DNA from 2 places in the Eisenbergiella massiliensis genome. Region 2 is predicted to be linked to the other one. Evidence: riboswitches for the same ligand, from Rfam matches in the RefSeq annotation. Region 2 holds a riboswitch; the other holds the start of a gene.

Region 1 (8,858 bases), on a different contig from region 2:
GAGGGTGTCTTACATGGTCTTCTACAGCAACAACGATAGTTTTCTGCATTTTATTACTAACGACTTTACCAGTACGTGTTTTTCTCAGATTTCTTTCTTCCACGTCGATGTGCTCCTTTCTGGAATGTTAACGGCTTACTGAGCAGCCTTGGCTTTTTCAGTAATGAGGGTCTGGATTCTTGCGATATTCTTCCGAACCTCTTTGATTCTTGCCGTGTTATCAAGCTGATTTGTTGCGTTCTGGAATCTCAAATTGAAAAGTTCTTTTTTAGCATTTACCAGTTCCTGTGCTAAATCAGCGTCGGATTTTTTCTTTAAATCTTCAACAAACTGTTTAGTTTTCATTTGATACACCGCCTTCCAAATCTGCTTTAGAAACAACTTTACATTTACATGGAAGCTTATGCATAGCAAGACGTAATGCTTCTTTTGCGGATTCCTCAGGAACACCTGCAATTTCAAACATTACACGTCCGGGCTTAACAACCGCTACCCAGTATTCCAGAGTACCTTTACCGGAACCCATACGTGTTTCTGCTGGTTTTGCTGTTACTGGTTTGTCAGGGAAAATCTTAATCCATACCTTACCACTACGCTTTGTATAACGTGTCAGCGCGATACGGGCTGCTTCAATCTGATTGGACTTGATCCAGCACGGCTCTGTTGCTACCAGACCGTACTCACCATAAGTAATGGTGTTGCCGCGCATTGCTTTGCCTGCCATAGAACCGCGGAACTGTTTACGACGTTTAACTCTTTTAGGCATTAACATTATTTATCGCTCCCTTCCTTGTTTCCTTTCGCAGGAAGTATTTCGCCCTTGTAGATCCATACTTTGACACCAACTTTACCGTATGTGGTATCTGCTTCTGCAAATCCATAATCGATATCAGCTCTCAGTGTCTGAAGCGGGATGGTTCCTTCACTGTAGAATTCGGTACGAGCCATATCAGCTCCGCCAAGACGGCCTGCACATGCAGCCTTGATACCCAGCGCGCCGGCCTTCATGGTTCTGCCCATGCAGGATTTCATAGCTCTTCTGAAAGACACACGGTTTTCCAGCTGCTGAGCGATGTTCTCTGCAACCAGCTGTGCATCCCTGTCAGGTCTCTTGATTTCTTTGATGTCAACAAGAACCTTTTTGTCTGTCAGCTTGGACAGCTCTTTCTTGGTAACCTCGATTTCCGCACCGCCCTTACCGATAACAACACCCGGCTTCGCAGTGTAGATGATAACCTTTACTCTGTCGGATGCTCTTTCGATTTCAATCTTGGAAACACCGGCACTGTAAAGTTTTTTCTTTAAATATTTTCTGATATTGTAATCTTCTACTAAAAAGTCTGAAAACTCAGCGTCCGCATACCATCTGGAATCCCAATCTTTGATGACGCCGACTCTTAAGCCATGAGGATTAACTTTCTGTCCCATATTTTCTCCTTTCACGTTTGCCCCGTCCGGGACAATTCCTTCCTCGGATTATTTCTCATCCAGCACTAAGGTGATGTGGCTCATTCTCTTTTCGATTCTGTAAGCCCTTCCCTGTGCTCTGGGGTGTACTCTCTTCATTGTGGGTCCCTTATTTGCATAACACTGTGCAACATACAGGTTGTCTTTGTTCATACCGTTGTTGTTTTCTGCGTTTGCAATTGCAGATTCGAGTAATTTCTTAATCAGGCTGGATGCATATCTGGGATTGTATTCCAGGATAGCCAGTGCTGTCGTAACGTCTTTGCCTCTGATGGCATCCAGTACGAAGCATGCTTTCTGTACAGAAACCCTTGCGTAAGATAACTTTGCAGAAGGTCTTGTATCTTTATTTGCATTTCTTTCTCTCTTTATTTGAGTTCTGTGTCCTCTTGCCATGGATAAAACCTCCTTTCAATTATCTCAGTTTGGATTTCTTTTCGTCTTTTCCATGTCCTCTATAGGTTCTGGTTGCTACAAACTCTCCGAGCTTATGTCCAACCATATCTTCCGTTACATATACAGGCACATGTTTTCTTCCGTCATGGACAGCAATTGTGTGTCCAACAAAGGACGGGAAGATTGTGGAACGGCGGGACCAGGTTTTGATAACCTGTTTCTGTCCGGCAGCGTTCAGTGCATCTACTTTTTTGAGGATGCTTGCGTCAGCAAACGGTCCTTTTTTCAGTGATCTAGCCATTGATTCTTTCCTCCTTATTTAATAGCCTTACCGTCTCTTCTTCTTACAATCAGCTTGTTGGACGCTTTTTTCTTCTTACGTGTCTTCAAGCCGAGTGCAGGTTTGCCCCAAGGAGTACTCGGGCCCGGACGGCCGATACCGGTCTTACCTTCACCACCACCATGAGGATGGTCGTTAGGGTTCATGACGGAACCGCGGACTGTCGGGCGGATGCCCATGTGACGCTTACGTCCTGCTTTACCGATGTTGATCAGGTTGTGGTCTCCGTTGCCTACAACACCTACGGTTGCGCGGCAGATTACGGGCACCATTCTCATTTCACCGGAGGGAAGTCTCAATGTTGCATATTTTCCTTCTTTAGCCATCAGCTGTGCGCCGTTTCCAGCGGAACGAACCAGCTGACCGCCCTTGCCGGGATATAATTCAACGTTGTGTACCTGAGTACCAACAGGAATTTCAGATAAAGGAAGGCAGTTTCCGATTCTTACTTCTGCGTGAGGGCCATTCATGATTTTCATGCCATCCTTCAGTCCTTCAGGAGCAAGGATGTAAGCCTTCTCACCGTCTGCATAGCAGATTAATGCGATGTTAGCAGTTCTGTTCGGGTCGTATTCGATGCCGACTACAGTTGCAGGAACATCATCTTTGTATCTCTTGAAATCGATTATTCTGTATTTTCTTCTGTTTCCGCCGCCGCGATGTCTCACGGTAATCTTGCCCTGATTGTTACGGCCTGCATTCTTATTCAGAGAAACGCAAAGGCTCTTCTCAGGAGTGGACTTTGTAATCTCAGAGAAATCAGAACCAGTCATATTTCTTCTGGAAGGTGTATATGGGTTATATGTCTTAATTCCCATGATTTTTTCTCCTTTTCTTCATCATTTATTGTCGTGCTTGATTTGCACTTAAGCGGAGGCCGGAGCGGTTAAACCGTACCGTGTGTCTCCTGATGCAAGTACAGAAACATGCCTGCACCCGCGCTTCTTACAGACCGGCGAAGATTTCGATATCTTTGCTTTCTGCTGTCAGCTGAACGATTGCTTTCTTGGTCCTGGCAGTTTTGCCCACTACCATGCCGCGTCTTCTGTTCTTGCCTTCGCAGTTCTGTGTGTTTACGCTCTTAACCTTGGTTCCTTCGAACATTTTTTCCACAGCTTCTTTAATCTGGGATTTGGTTGCTTCGGGATGAACAAGGAAAGTATATTTCTTATCTCCCATACCAGCCATACTCTTCTCAGTGATGACGGGTTTGAGGATGACATCATAATATTTTACGTCAGCCATTATGCGTACACCTCCTCGATAGTCTTAACAGCATCCTTGGTAAGAACTACGGTGCCGGCTTTCATTATATCATATACATTCAGTGTGCTTGTCAGAGTTGTATTGACTTTAGCCAGGTTCTTAGCGCTCATTACCACGTTCTTGTCATTTTCATTGATAACAACAAGGCCTTTTACAACCTTCAGGTTATCCATAACCTGCTTGAAGTTCTTAGTCTTGATTTCATCAAATTTCAGTTCATCTACAACGATGAGTTTGTTTTCCTGTACTCTGCTTGTTAATGCAGATTTGAGAGCCGCTCTCTTTTCCTTCTTGTTCAGCTTGAAGGAATAGTCTCTCGGAACGGGAGCAAATACCACACCGCCGCCAGTCCACTGGGGAGCTCTTGTTGAACCCTGTCTTGCATGACCGGTTCCTTTCTGTCTCCAAGGTTTTCTTCCGCCGCCGGAAACTTCAGAACGGGTCTTCGCTTTCTGTGTTCCCTGACGCTTATTGGCAAGCTGCTGAACGACTGCCATGTGTACCAGGTGTTCATTTACTTCAACGCCGAATACTGCATCGCTTAAGTCGATTGTTCCGACTTCCTTGCCTTCCATATTATAAACAGCTACGTTAGCCATTGTTAGTTCCTCCTTTCACCCCTAATTTAAGCATCCATTCTTGTGGTTTCTTTGATTGTTACCATTGCTTTCTTAGGGCCCGGTACTGCGCCTTTCACCAAAAGCAGATTCTTTTCTGCGTCAACCCTTACAACTTCCAGGTTCTGAACTGTAACCTTTACGCAGCCCATATGTCCAGGCATTCCTTTTCCTTTGAATACACGGCTCGGTGAGGAGCATGCACCATTGGAACCCTGATGACGGTGGAATTTGGAACCGTGAGCCATGGGGCCTCTGTGCTGGCCATGTCTCTTGATGGCGCCCTGGAATCCTTTACCTTTGGAAACAGCGGTTGCATCCACTTTATCTCCGGCAGCAAAGATATCAGCTTTGATTTCCTGAGCCAGTGCATATTCGGACGCATTGTCAAATTTGAATTCCCTTACATATCTCTTGCAGGAAACTCCGGCTTTATCGAAGTGGCCTTTTTCAGCCTTGTTAACACCATGTCTGTGAATAACTTCTTTCTTACCGCCCTTGTCTTTGTTGACAATCTTTTCTTTCTTGTCTACGAATCCAACCTGTACTGCGCTGTAACCGTCGTTCTCAACTGTCTTAATCTGGGTTACCACACAGGGGCCGGCCTGAAGTACGGTTACCGGAATCAGGGAACCATCTTCATTGAAAATCTGGGTCATTCCGACTTTGGTAGCTAAAATCGCTTTGTTCATGATTTTTACCTCCTTGTTGTCTACATAGCGGAACAGCGTCTATCCCCCAGTTCTGCCCTCACCTTTAATACTTTATAAAGAAGAAGGATGAAGTCCTGCGAAATAAGACATTGTTCATACGTCTTTGTAGAGGTTTCGTTGTGTTGAATTATTTGGTTTTCATTTTGATGTCGATGTAAACACCGGCAGGCATTTCCAGTCTCTGAAGAGCATCTACCGTCTTGTTGGTAGGAGCTATGATGTCGATCAGTCTCTTGTGGGTTCTCTGCTCGAACTGTTCTCTGGAGTCTTTGTACTTGTGTACGGCTCTCAGAATTGTAACAACTTCCTTCTTAGTAGGAAGCGGTACAGGTCCGCTCACCTGTGCTCCGTTCTTCTTGACTGTTTCGATGATTTTCTTGGCAGACGCATCAACCAGCTGATGGTCATAAGCTTTCAATGTAATTCTCATTACCTGATTTGCCATAAAAAAAGTCGCCTCCTTTTCGCACTTTTTGTTGAAGTACGACAAGCGGTGACTGTACACTCTCCCGTGTGTGTCCTAATTGTTAACGTATTTAAACGCTTTGCGACTATCGGAACCTCATCAAGTTCCATTTGGACTTTTCACTCGGTTGTTTCTGTTTATTAACAGACTTCATTGCTTGTACAGTGACTTGTCGTCAGTTTCCTAACTTGACATTCGCTCCACGGAAAACCTGCCACAGTGGGCAGCAACCTCACGCTTCATTGCTATCATGTCACAGCATTTGTTATTATACTGATATTCTGCCAAAGATGCAAGCTTTTTTTCTAAAAAAATCAAGTTTTTTTCGTTGATGACAAAAATTATGTTCTTTTGTACAAAAACCGGAGGAAAAAGGCATTTCTGCCCCTTTCCTCCGGAGGTTTTCCGCCGCAAAAATACCCTTATCAGCGGCAACGGCTCTTACTAAGCCTGGATTTTGGCGGCCTTCCCCGCGTGCCATTCGGATAATCCTGGTTCGGGCCGCAGCGTCTTTCTTCCTATATAAAAGGAAATGTAAAAACTAATCCGTTGCCCGGTTCGTCTGCGTCCCCCTGATTACCAGCAGCACAATAATGAGCAGGGCCAGTCCGATGGGAAGCGTAATCCACGCATTCTGTACAAAGCCAGCCAGCAGGTACGTCACAAAAGAGACTGCGGCCACAGTGATAACATAAGGAAGCTGGGTGGTCACATGATTCACATGATCGCACTGCGCTCCTGCCGAAGCCATAATCGTGGTATCCGATATGGGCGAGCAGTGATCGCCGCACACCGCCCCCGCCATACAAGCGGCAATGGAGATAATCATCAGCTTCGGATCGGATTTTTCAAAAACAGCGACAACAATGGGGATCAGGATTCCGAAGGTTCCCCAGCTTGTCCCTGTAGCGAAGGCAAGGAAACAACCTACCAGGAAAATGATGGCCGGAAGCAGGTTCATCAGGCCTCCCGCTGCCTTCTCCATCGCGGCCGCAACGAAAGCCGCCGCACCCAGGCTGTCCGTCATCGCTTTCAGCGTCCATGCGAAGGTCAGTATCAGGATGGCAGGCACCATAGCCTTAAAGCCGTTCGGCAGGCATGCCATGCAGTCCGTAAAGCCCAGCACTCTGCGTACGCAGTAAAAAAGGATGGTGAGCACCATGGCAAAGAAGCTTCCCAGAGCAAGGCCCACCGAAGCATCGCTGTTGGAAAAAGCCGTGACGAAATCAGCGCCGGAGAAGAAACCGCCAGTATAAATCATCCCCACAATACAGCAGATAATCAGCACAAGAATGGGCACTACCAGATCTACCACACGGCCTCTGGGATTTGCAGTTTCCACTTCCACCTCTTTTTCATCCTTTTTCCCGGAAGAAAAAAGATCTCCGTTCTGCGCATTTTTTTCATGAGCTGCCATCGGTCCGAAATCAAACTTCATCACCACCAGGCAGACCATCATGGCAATCGTCAGAAGCGCGTAAAAATTATAGGGAATCGCCTGAATGAAAATGGAAAATCCATCCTCTCCTTCCACAAAGCCCGTTACCGCTGCGGCCCAGGAGGAGATCGGCGCTATGATGCAGACAGGCGCAGCCGTTGCATCAATGAGATACGCCAGTTTCGAGCGGGATACATTATGTCTGTCCGTTACCGGACGCATTACGCTTCCCACTGTCAGGCAGTTAAAATAATCATCGATAAAAATCAAAACGCCCAAAACAATTGTAGCCAGCTGCGCACCGGCCCGGCTCCTGATTTTTTCTTTTGCCCACCGTCCGAAAGCCGCCGATCCTCCCGCCCGGTTCATCAGGCTAACCATGGCGCCCAGAATAACAAGGAACATCAGAATGCCCACATTATAGCCGTCAGACAGCACCGCAACAAATCCATCCTGAAAAATATGGGTAACCGTGCCCTCAAACCGGAATCCTGAATAAAAAAGGCCGCCTACAAGAATCCCTATAAAAAGAGAGCTGTAAACCTCCTTGGTTATCAGGGCCAGGACAATTGCCACTACGGGCGGAATCAATGATGCAACAGTGGCATACAAGGCAGGCTCGGGCGCATCCGTTCCCGCAGCCAGCACGGTCACAGAGCAGAAGGCCGCCAGCAGGAATATCAGCCCCAGCCCTCCGGCCAGTTTCTTTCCATGTCTTTTCATATGTAAAATCCTCTCTTTCCCCTCAGCCGCTTTGTGCAGCTATTTTACGTACGCAAAAAAAGAACCGTGAACATAAGGCTGTGCGCACTCCCATTCACGGTTCCTGTCCTGATCTTTTCAGCAGTAAATTACAGATAGCGCTCCACATCCTTGTGACAGTCCGCAGCATATTCTGCTGCGCCCCAGAAAAGCTTCCCCGGACCGGGAAACAATTCTTCGGCGGTCTTTCCTTTCCCATATGGACGGCTGTCCTGTTCCTTTGCCCAAATGGTACTGATAAAGCCCGCGCCTCTATCATATCTATTCTATTTTCTGTACGTATACTGGCATTTTACCACCCTTGTCTGTAAAAAACAAGATAAAACCTCATTTTTCCACAGGCGGTAGTTGCAGACCACAATTCATTCGTGTATAGTGTTATCAGATACTGTCCGGGCAGGATTTTATTTTTGCCCGGTCATGGATGACAGAGAAATATTATTACGAAAAGGAATGGAGCAAACATATGTGGAAAGCTGAAAACTGGAAGGATTATGAGGTGCTGGATACCGGAAACGGTGAAAAGCTGGAGCGTTGGGGGGATTACCTGCTTGTCCGCCCGGATCCTCAGGTAATCTGGAATTCTCCCCGCAGGCACCCGGGCTGGTCAAAAAAGAACGGACATTATCACCGCAGCAGCAAGGGCGGCGGCGAATGGGAATTTTTTAATCTTCCCCAGGAATGGAGCATCCATTACCGTGATCTCACCTTCCGGCTGAAGCCATTTAGTTTCAAGCATACTGGATTATTTCCCGAACAGGCGGTAAACTGGGACTGGTTTTCGGACATCATCCGTAAGTCCGGCCGGCCTTTGAAGGTTCTGAATCTGTTCGCCTATACCGGAGGCGCAACGCTCAGTGCCGCTAAAGCCGGGGCCAGCGTCACCCACGTGGACGCGTCCAAGGGCATGGTTTCCTGGGCAAAGGAAAATGCGGCGGCCTCCGGTCTTTCAGATGCTCCCATCCGCTGGCTGGTAGACGATTGTGTCAAATTCGTGGAACGTGAAATCCGCCGAGGGAACACTTATGACGGCATAATTATGGATCCTCCCTCCTACGGAAGAGGCCCCAAAGGGGAAATCTGGAAAATCGAGGAGAGCATATTCCCTTTTGTACAGCTGTGCACCCAGCTGCTGTCCAGGGACGCCCGTTTCTTTCTTATAAATTCCTACACTACCGGCCTGCAGCCCGCCGTATTGTCCTATATGATGAACCTGTGTATCGTCCCGGTTCTGGGAGGACATGTGGATGCGGAAGAAATCGGCCTTCCAGTAACGGAAAGCGGCCTGATTCTTCCCTGCGGCGCATCAGGGCGCTGGAACAGCTGAAGGCTGCAGCTTTAAAAGGCTGTAACATAATTGCCGGATTGGTTAAACCAATCCGGCAATTACACC
Region 2 (8,858 bases):
AGGTATCCTAGAATGAACAAAGGTACAGTAAAGTGGTTTAACAACCAAAAGGGTTACGGTTTCATCTCTGATGAAGCAGGACATGATGTTTTCGTACACTACTCCGGACTGAACATGGACGGCTTTAAGTCTCTGGACGAGGGAGCAGCTGTGGAATACGATGTTGTCGAAGGTGAAAAAGGACCCCAGGCTGTTAACGTAACCAAATTATAAGATCAGGCATCCTGTTGACCTGTCTTATCACGAACCATCACAATGTGCCTTTTTTGATCAAATATATATTTGTAGAATAAGCTGTACAGTTGTAATGGATTCCACCAATGGCTCCGCTTCCCCATGTACCGAAACGACCATTGAATTTAAAAAGGAGCGTTCTGAAACCGGCATCTGCCGAATCGGAACGCTCCTTTTATATCTCTGTACGAAACATCATATTTTTTCACTTCCGGCCAGCCCGCCACATTTACGTGCCAGAAACAGTTAACAGCCGCCGGAGTATCTCACAGCTCCTCTTCCGCATATGCCTGTACCCTGTCAAAATCCAGGCTGCCGCCGTAAAGGTTCAGTGCGCTTCCCACCGTAATGTGTATCTTATTCCGGCCCAGCTCCTTAATGCTGCGGATATCCTCCAGGGAGCGGATTCCGCCGGCATAGGTAATGGGTATCCTGTTCCATCTTCCCAGAAGCGCCACCAGATCCTTTTCAATGCCGCATACCTTGCCCTCCACATCCACCGCATGAATCAGGAATTCATCACAGAAGGAGGCAAACATGTCAAGCACATCCTCATTCAGGATCACCTTCGTATATTTCTGCCACCGGTCGGTAACGATATAATAGGAACCGTCCTTTTTCCGACAGCTTAAATCCAGGACCAGTTTCTTCTTTCCCACGTTCTCCAGCAGGCGGTTCAGATTCTCATAGGAAATCGTCCCGTCACGGAATACATAAGAAGTGACAATGACATGGGAAGCGCCCGCGTCCAGATACTCATGGGCGTTCTCCGCAGTTATGCCGCCACCGGCCTGCAGCCCTCCCGGGAATGCCCGGAGCGCTGAAAGGACCTGTTCCCTGGAGCTTTCATAATAGGGGCTTCCCTTCTTGTTGAGAAGAATTACATGCCCGTTTTTCAGGTTTTTTTCCTCAAAAAGCCTGGCATACCAGGCCGCATCCTTCTCAGACACGAAATTTTCCTGCGCGCTGTCACTGATATCCGCCACACTCCCGCCAACCAGCTGCTTCACTTTTCCGTTGTGCACATCTATACATGGTCTGAATTCCATTTTTTTATCTCCCTGCCTCTGAATTAGTAAACTTTTTTGTAACTGTTCAGCAGGTCAGCGTATTTACTTCGCTGACCGTAAGAAAATGATTCAGGAGTGCTAAAATCCATCGCCAAAGGCGATTTAGGATGGATTTTAGCAGTAACTGTGAGGGGTACTGAACAGTTACACTTTTTTTTACAAAATTAGGTATATTTTACACGAATTTATCCCATTTGACAATTCCCTTTTCCGAATAAAAAGAATTTTTCCGAACATAATAAAAAACGGACAGATATTTTGTTCGAAAGTGCGCTTCTGTTTTACAGACACACCCAATCACAAAGAAAAAAGGAGTGAGCAAAATGAAAAAGCTGAACAGAATAATACCTGCAGCTCTGATTCTGCTGATGCTTGCCAGTGTTACAGCCTGCGGCAGTAAGAAAAACAACGCGGATGACATGGCAGGAAATACAACAGAGTCTGCTTCTGCTACGGAAGAAACAGCAGGTATGAACAACACCACAGGAAACGGCGCTGCTGGAAACGGCACTGCTGGCAACGAAACGGCAAATGAAACAAATACGACAGGTATGAATGAAACAGGCACCATGGAAGGCACTACCGAAACCGCGGGCCTGAATGATACTACCGGTATAAACGGCACCAACAACGGCACCACCGGCGGCAACAGCACTGCAAACGAAGGTTCCAATATCGTTGACGGCGCCGGAAATGCCATTGATGACGCAGGCGATGCCGTGGGCAATGTTGTCGATGATGCCGGAAATGCAGTAAAGGATGCAGCTGACGGAGTGGCAAACGGCGTCAAGGATATTACCAACAATAAATAATCCTGCCGCTTCCTCCTGTCTTTGACCGCAAACCTTTAACCACAAACAGGGCAGGCCCCGCCTGCCCTGTACATATCAGGCCGTCTGTAACATGAAATATCTGTAACTGTGAAAATACCGCACAGTTTTATTTTTATCACACGCCTTTTTCTATAAGCGTACCGTCCCTGTAGGCCGCAAGCAGCTCCTCCAGATAACAGATGCTTTCCTTGAGCTCCGCGCCGATGTCCGTATCCGCAACCCGGATCCGCCTGGGCGCCGTTTCCACAATAATGGAGTCGGAAAAAATATCCGATTCCTTCCGAATGGCCGCCTCCGCCGATTCAAAAGGTTCATGGGCCACCAGCGTCATGCCGTGGGAATTTGCCACCAGCGTATAGCCTGCGATTCCTGTTTTCCCCTGATAGGCCTTGGAAAAGCCGCCGTCGATAATCAGAAGCTTTCCGCCGCATTTAATGGGCGTTTCCCCCTTTTTCAGCTCTACAGGGACATGGCCGTTGATGATGTGGCATTTTTCGTCCAGGCCGAATTCCCGCAGAATCCGGTTAAGCACCTCCTCGTTGTCCATCAGGCGGTAATAGCTGTTCTTTATCTCCACATGGGTGCTCTTATCCTCAACGAAATAGCGTTCGAAGGTGGCCATTTTATCTTTTCCGAAGACCGGGGAATTGGGGCCGGTCCAGATATACCAGATAATATCCTTCCCTTTTTCCCGTTCCTCCTTATCCTGGGAGTAATAGCCCTTTCTGGCATAGTGATCCAGAATATCATACAGCTCCTTTCCGCTGTATTCCTTCCCGTAGACGTTCACCTTCAGGAAATTTCCCTCTTCATCCATGGGCACGCAGCCGTGGTAAAGAAGGTTGGAATTGTATACCTTGTACAGGCTTCCCTTGGAAAAAAGGAAACGTACATGCCGCTGCAGCTTCTCGCAGTGCACAAACGCATGGCGCAGCCTCTCCACCACCTGCTCTTCTTCCTCCGTCAGCCGGTAAGGGTCGGCCGGGTCAATGGTGGGGAAATCCATGTCCTTCATGGCATATTCCGTACCGTTAATGGTTACCGTATTTTTTTCATAATTTATTTTGTCCAGAAGGAGTCTGTCGGCCATGTCGAATTCCGGCCGTTTCTGAATCAGCTGGCCCTCCAGCTTGAACTGGATGATGGCAATGGCTTTGTGCATCTTCATATCCAGCTCCATATCCTTCATGTCGTAATCTTCACCGTATTTGATGGAAAAAACGCTGCAGTCTGAGTCCGCATAGGTATTCATGGCAAAGGTGGCAAGAGGGATCAGGTTGATTCCATAGCCCTCCTCCAGGATATCCAGGTTGCCATACCGGGCGGAAACCCGGATAATATTGGCGATGCAGCTGGTCTGGCCGCTGGCCGCGCCCATCCATACCACGTCATGGTTACCCCACTGGATATCCACCGAATGGTACTGGCTTAAGGTATCCATAATAATGTGAGGCCCCTTGCCCCTGTCAAAAATATCCCCCACAATATGCAGATGGTCTATCACAAGCCGCTGTACGAGATTACACAGGGCAATAATGAATTCCGGCGCCCTGCCGATGCGGATAATCGTATGGATGATTTCGTTATAATACGCTTCCTTATCCTGCACCTCTTCCTTTTCCGTGATCAGTTCCTCAATAACATAGGAAAAATCCTTGGGAAGGGCTTTCCTAACCTTGGAACGGGTATATTTGGAGGCTACGCGCTTGGTCATCTGCACCAGCCTGTGAAGGGTGATTTTAAACCAGTCCTCCAGGTTTTCCTGGCTGTCCTCCTCCTGCATGATCAGCTCCAGCTTCTCCTTTGGATAATAAATCAGTGTCGCCAGGCTGCGCTTATCCCTGCTGCTTAAGGTGTTCCCGAATTCTTCGTCGATTTTACGCTTTACGCTTCCGGAGCCGTTCTTGAGCACATGGTTGAACTGCTCATATTCCCCGTGGATATCCGTCAGAAAATGCTCCGTTCCCTTCGGCAGGCTCAATATGGCCTGCAGGTTAATTATTTCCGTGGCAGCATCCGCAATGGTGGGAAACTGCTTGGACAGACTTTTCAGGTAAGTTAATTCCAAATCCTGCATACTTGCTGTTTACCCCTTTCCGATCTCAGGCGCTTCTGGACTTAACAAAAAAGGGAATCCTCAGATTCCCTTTATTTCCGCGGGCAACGAGCCAAGCAGCCATGCCTGCATGGCTATTTGGCGACTGCCGCGGGAGTCAAAGTCCGCATTACACGCCTTCGATTACATCACTCATATCATACAGTCCCGCAGGCTTGCCCTTCAGGAATTTGGCCGCCTGTACGGCGCCCTTGGCAAATACATTCTTGGAGTATGCCGTATGGGAAAAGGTGATGACCTCATCCTCCCCTGCGAAAATCACGTCATGATCTCCTACTATTGTACCACCGCGCACCGCAGAAAGTCCAATTTCTTTTTTGTCTCTTTTCTGCCTTCTGGTGCTTCTGTCATAAACATAGGTGTATTCATTATTAAATTCTTCATTGATGGAATCCGCCAGCGCCAGCGCGGTGCCGCTGGGGGCATCCACCTTCTGGTTGTGGTGCTTTTCCACAATTTCGATGTCAAAGCCAGCCGGGGCCAGCACGCCAGCCGCTTCCTTCAAAAGCTTCAGCAGCAGGTTGATTCCCAGAGACATATTGGCAGATTTCAAAACCGCCGTCTTACGGGAAAGGGCCTTCACCCGCTCCAGCTGCTCCGGGGAAAGTCCCGTAGTGCACAGCACACTGGGCATCAGCTGTGCTTCACAGTAATCCAGCAGCTTATCCACAGCGGCTGCCGAAGAAAAATCAATGGCCACATCCGCCAGCAGGGAACCGTCCTGCCCGCAGGCCTGCCTGTAATCCTCCAGGCTTTTATAAACCGGATAAGCGTTGGAAATGTGGTCGGATACGTCCACTCCCGCTATTATTTCCATATCGGCTTCCGCTTCCACCAGACGGGTAATCACCTGTCCCATGTGGCCGTTGCAGCCGTGCATCAGTATTTTTACCATATCATTACCATCCGCGCCGGGGCGCGCGCCTTTCTTCCAAACGAAATACGGATTACAGGATGCCGAAATCCTTCATGGCCTTCTCCAGCTTCACCGCATTTTCCTCTTCCATTTCCGTCAGCGGCCTTCTTAAGGGACCTGCCTCCAGTCCCATCAGGTTCATGGCCTTCTTAACAGGGATCGGGTTCACCTCGCAGAATAATGCCTTGCAGAGCGGAATTGCCTTCAGCTGGATTTCCCGGCTGCCCGCCACGTCTCCTGCAAAAAATCTGGCGCACATATCATGGGTCTGTCTGGGCGCCACGTTGGAAAGAACGGAAATCACGCCTTTTCCGCCAAGGGAAAGCAGCGGCACTACCTGATCGTCATTGCCGGAGTAAAGATCCACATCCTCCCCCGTCATGCTCATCAGCTGGGCCACCTGGCTGATATTGCCGGTTGCGTCCTTTACGCCGACAATATTGGGAACCTCCCTGCACAGCCTTACCACCGTTTCCGGAAGGATATTGACGCCGCCGGTTCTTCCCGGGATATTATAAAGAATCATGGGAACATGGATGGCCTCCGCCACGATTTTAAAATGCTCATAAAGCCCCTTCTGGGTAGCCTTGTTATAATAGGGAGTTACCACCAGAACACCGTCAACTCCGGCTTTTTCCGCTTCCTGGGAAAGATAGACCGCTGTCTGTGTACAGTTGGATCCTGTTCCTGCAATAACCGGGATTCTTCCGGCCGTCTGCTCCACACAGAAACGGATTACCTCCAGATGCTCCTCATGGGTCAGCGTGGAAGCCTCGCCTGTAGTCCCGCATACAATGATGGCATCCGTGCCGCCCGCAATCTGGGCCTCGATATGCTCAGCGAACTTCTCGTAATTGACACTTCCGTCCTCATGAAAAGGGGTGATAATCGCTACGCCTGCTCCTGTAAAAATTGCCATATGCTCCTCCTTGTTTACGCACTGTACTGCGTTTCTTATGTGGCGGCGCCTTCCGGCCCGCCTGATGAAAGTTACCATGAATATAATGCTGCCGGATACGGCAGAAACGGTAACTGACACACAGCTGCAGATTTGTGCAGCCGGCAGCAACAAAAATTCTCCGGCCATCCTGCTTATGTAAAAATCCAGAGGCGGCCGGAGATAAATTTCCTTTTTATGATAGCGCCCCATCTGTTATAGATGACAGTCATATGGTTGTTCACCCTATGCCCAAGATTCCGGCCGCAGGAGCCTTTCTCTTTCGGCGTTCTCCCCTTTCCCTCTTCCTCAACTGTGCCTGTCACATCGGAAAAGCTACTCTTGAATCACGCAACCTCTATCTGGAAATAATCATAGCACGCGCACAGGTTCCTGTCAACGCGCAGATGTGATGATTATGTGTGTTCCTTTCTCCAAAAAAAACGGAGAAGCATGCCCCGCACGCTTCTCCGGCCGCCGCAGGGAAAGTCCCCGCGGAACCAATCTTTGATTTTTTTATCCGGCCCCGCTGCCGCCGCTTCCTTGTTATAACGCAGGCATCCCTGCAACGCGGTCTTCCGCAGAGGCATACAGCCGCTGCCGATCCGTCACTTGATTGTGCGTATCTCGGAAACATAGTCTGCCAGGGCGGATACATCCTTATCCAGGGAAATCCCGGTCATGATAATATCCGTCTCACCATCCCTGGATTCAAGGACATTTTTCAAATCCTCCACGGTAATGATTTTATTATCAATCAGGCCCAGCACCTCATCCAGGATCAGCATATCGCATTCTCCGGTATTGAGCACCTTTTTGGCATAATTCAGGCCGTTTCTGATATTCCTGGCCTCTTCCTCCTGCTTTTCCTTGGGAAGAGTTACAAAATCTTCATCGGATTTTTCGAAACGGAACAGCTTGATCTCCGGCTCCAGCCTGCGCTGATAATCATTCTCCGTCAGGCCCTTGCCCTTCAGGAACTGGATAATCACTACCTGCGCGCCCTTGGCCGCCGCTATCAACCCACAGCCTATGGCTGCCGGCGACTTGCCGTGTCCTGTTCCCCCATAAATATATACTTTTCCTTCTGCCATATGTACGCCCCTCTACGGTATTTACGCGGCCGCAGCCGCCGTCTTCTTCCGTTCGCCCGCCCTCCGGCAGCGACAGCCAAACAGGCCTGCCCGGCGGACTGTCTCATTTTTCCATTTTTTATCATACCATATGCATCAGGCCGATGCAACTTTTATTGCAGCCGTACAGTTTATTCATAATTTTCCATTATTCTTCAACCAGCTCCAGCTTGCTGACGGACACCTCATAGGCAATCCTTTTTTCCAGCTGGTCCTCGCCGATTTTTTTCATATATTCACGGCTCTGGATTCTGCCCCAGATTTCGCAGCGCTCTCCCACGTTGAAGCCGCCGGCGAAACGGGCGTTGCGTCCCCAGCAGATACAGGGGATATAATCGGATTTTCCGTACGGCCGGTTTACGGCCAGGAGCACGTCGGCAATTTCCCGTCCCAGAGGAGTCTTTCTGTAAACCGGTTCCTTGCAGATATAGCCGTCCAGATAAATCTGATTGGTTTTGGAGCTTTCCTCCAGTTCCTCCACAAATTCAATCTCTCTTGCGAATACGGACAAAATCAGTCGGTTCTTTCTCTCTTCGTGGCGGTTATAGGAACGGAACTGCCCGGACACACACACATAGGCCCCTTTATAATCCTCTTCCACATCGAGAAGCCTTTCGGAAACCATCAGGGGGATGATGTCATAAGAATCGCTGAGTCTTGCAACCTCAACGTCCACCATATAGAAGCCCTCTCCGAAAATCTCGTGGCTGAATTCAAAGTCGCTCACGATTTTCCCCATAATGATTACCTGGTTGTTTTCAATTACCTTATCTGTCATTTTTTGTTCTCCCTTCTTGGGCCCCGGTTTGACCGGAACCGCATGTAAGAATTTTTTCCTGTCATGTATTACTATTTTATGGCACGAAAGCCCATCCTAGAACCGCCATGGGTCGCCCCGATTTCCGTAAAATCGACAGATATCGGGGGTTTTTGCAGGTTTGGTGTTGCAAGTTGATTTTATCGGTGCTATACTATTTTAGTTTGAAGCATTTTGCATAATAATAAGGTAGTTCCTCATGTCGGAATTCTTCCCCGGATTCTGACGGAACGGCATTGTGCCGGTCTTTGGGCGCAGCTCTTCGGCTTCCATAACGCCGACGCGTCAGAATCCGGGGAAAAATTCAGGTATGCGTACTGCCTTTTATGCAGATAATGAACTGTAATCATGTTATGTCCAAGGAAGGAATTTTGTATGAATCAGAAAAGAGAAGACGTGAGGAATGTTGCGATCATCGCCCACGTTGATCATGGTAAAACGACACTTGTAGACGAGCTGCTCAAGCAGAGCGGCGTATTCAGGGAAAATCAGGACGTGGCCGACAGGGTCATGGATTCCAATGATATTGAGCGCGAAAGAGGTATCACGATTCTTTCCAAAAATACCGCTGTTATGTATAAGGGAACCAAGATTAATATCATAGATACTCCCGGGCATGCCGATTTCGGCGGCGAGGTGGAGCGTGTGCTGAAGATGGTAAACGGTGTTATCCTGGTGGTTGATGCCTTCGAGGGGCCGATGCCCCAGACAAAGTTCGTTCTCCGCAAGGCGCTGGAGCTGCAGCTGCCTGTTATTGTATGCGTAAATAAGATCGACCGTCCGGAAGCCAGGCCGATAGCTG

Evidence for each region. Region 2 has a riboswitch for lysine ahead of dapA (4-hydroxy-tetrahydrodipicolinate synthase). Riboswitches for the same ligand answer to the same signal wherever they lie in the genome.
Region 1: linked by a shared signal. The riboswitch ahead of DXC51_RS16175 (Na+/H+ antiporter NhaC family protein) and the one ahead of dapA (4-hydroxy-tetrahydrodipicolinate synthase) in region 2 are both predicted to bind lysine.

What each region holds. Positions count from the first base shown of each region.
Region 1 is NZ_QVLV01000010.1:213,038-221,895, forward strand. Features, by position in the region: gene rpsQ (30S ribosomal protein S17) at 1-103, opposite strand, end outside; gene rpmC (50S ribosomal protein L29) at 136-345, opposite strand; gene rplP (50S ribosomal protein L16) at 335-772, opposite strand; gene rpsC (30S ribosomal protein S3) at 772-1,428, opposite strand; gene rplV (50S ribosomal protein L22) at 1,477-1,863, opposite strand; gene rpsS (30S ribosomal protein S19) at 1,883-2,164, opposite strand; gene rplB (50S ribosomal protein L2) at 2,179-3,021, opposite strand; gene rplW (50S ribosomal protein L23) at 3,149-3,448, opposite strand; gene rplD (50S ribosomal protein L4) at 3,448-4,068, opposite strand; gene rplC (50S ribosomal protein L3) at 4,095-4,778, opposite strand; gene rpsJ (30S ribosomal protein S10) at 4,927-5,244, opposite strand; gene DXC51_RS16170 (hypothetical protein) at 5,534-5,746, opposite strand; gene DXC51_RS16175 (Na+/H+ antiporter NhaC family protein) at 5,807-7,426, opposite strand; lysine riboswitch at 7,554-7,728, opposite strand; gene DXC51_RS16180 (class I SAM-dependent methyltransferase) at 7,932-8,792, shown strand; gene DXC51_RS30065 (hypothetical protein) at 8,835-8,858, opposite strand, start outside.
Region 2 is NZ_QVLV01000008.1:154,294-163,151, reverse strand. Features, by position in the region: gene DXC51_RS13575 (cold-shock protein) at 13-213, shown strand; gene hisA (phosphoribosylformimino-5-aminoimidazole carboxamide ribotide isomerase) at 501-1,283, opposite strand; gene DXC51_RS13565 (hypothetical protein) at 1,628-2,116, shown strand; gene DXC51_RS13560 (fructose-bisphosphatase class III) at 2,253-4,214, opposite strand; gene dapB (4-hydroxy-tetrahydrodipicolinate reductase) at 4,363-5,148, opposite strand; gene dapA (4-hydroxy-tetrahydrodipicolinate synthase) at 5,201-6,088, opposite strand; lysine riboswitch at 6,301-6,475, opposite strand; gene DXC51_RS13545 (cob(I)yrinic acid a,c-diamide adenosyltransferase) at 6,715-7,200, opposite strand; gene DXC51_RS13540 (single-stranded DNA-binding protein) at 7,388-8,017, opposite strand; gene typA (translational GTPase TypA) at 8,432-8,858, shown strand, end outside.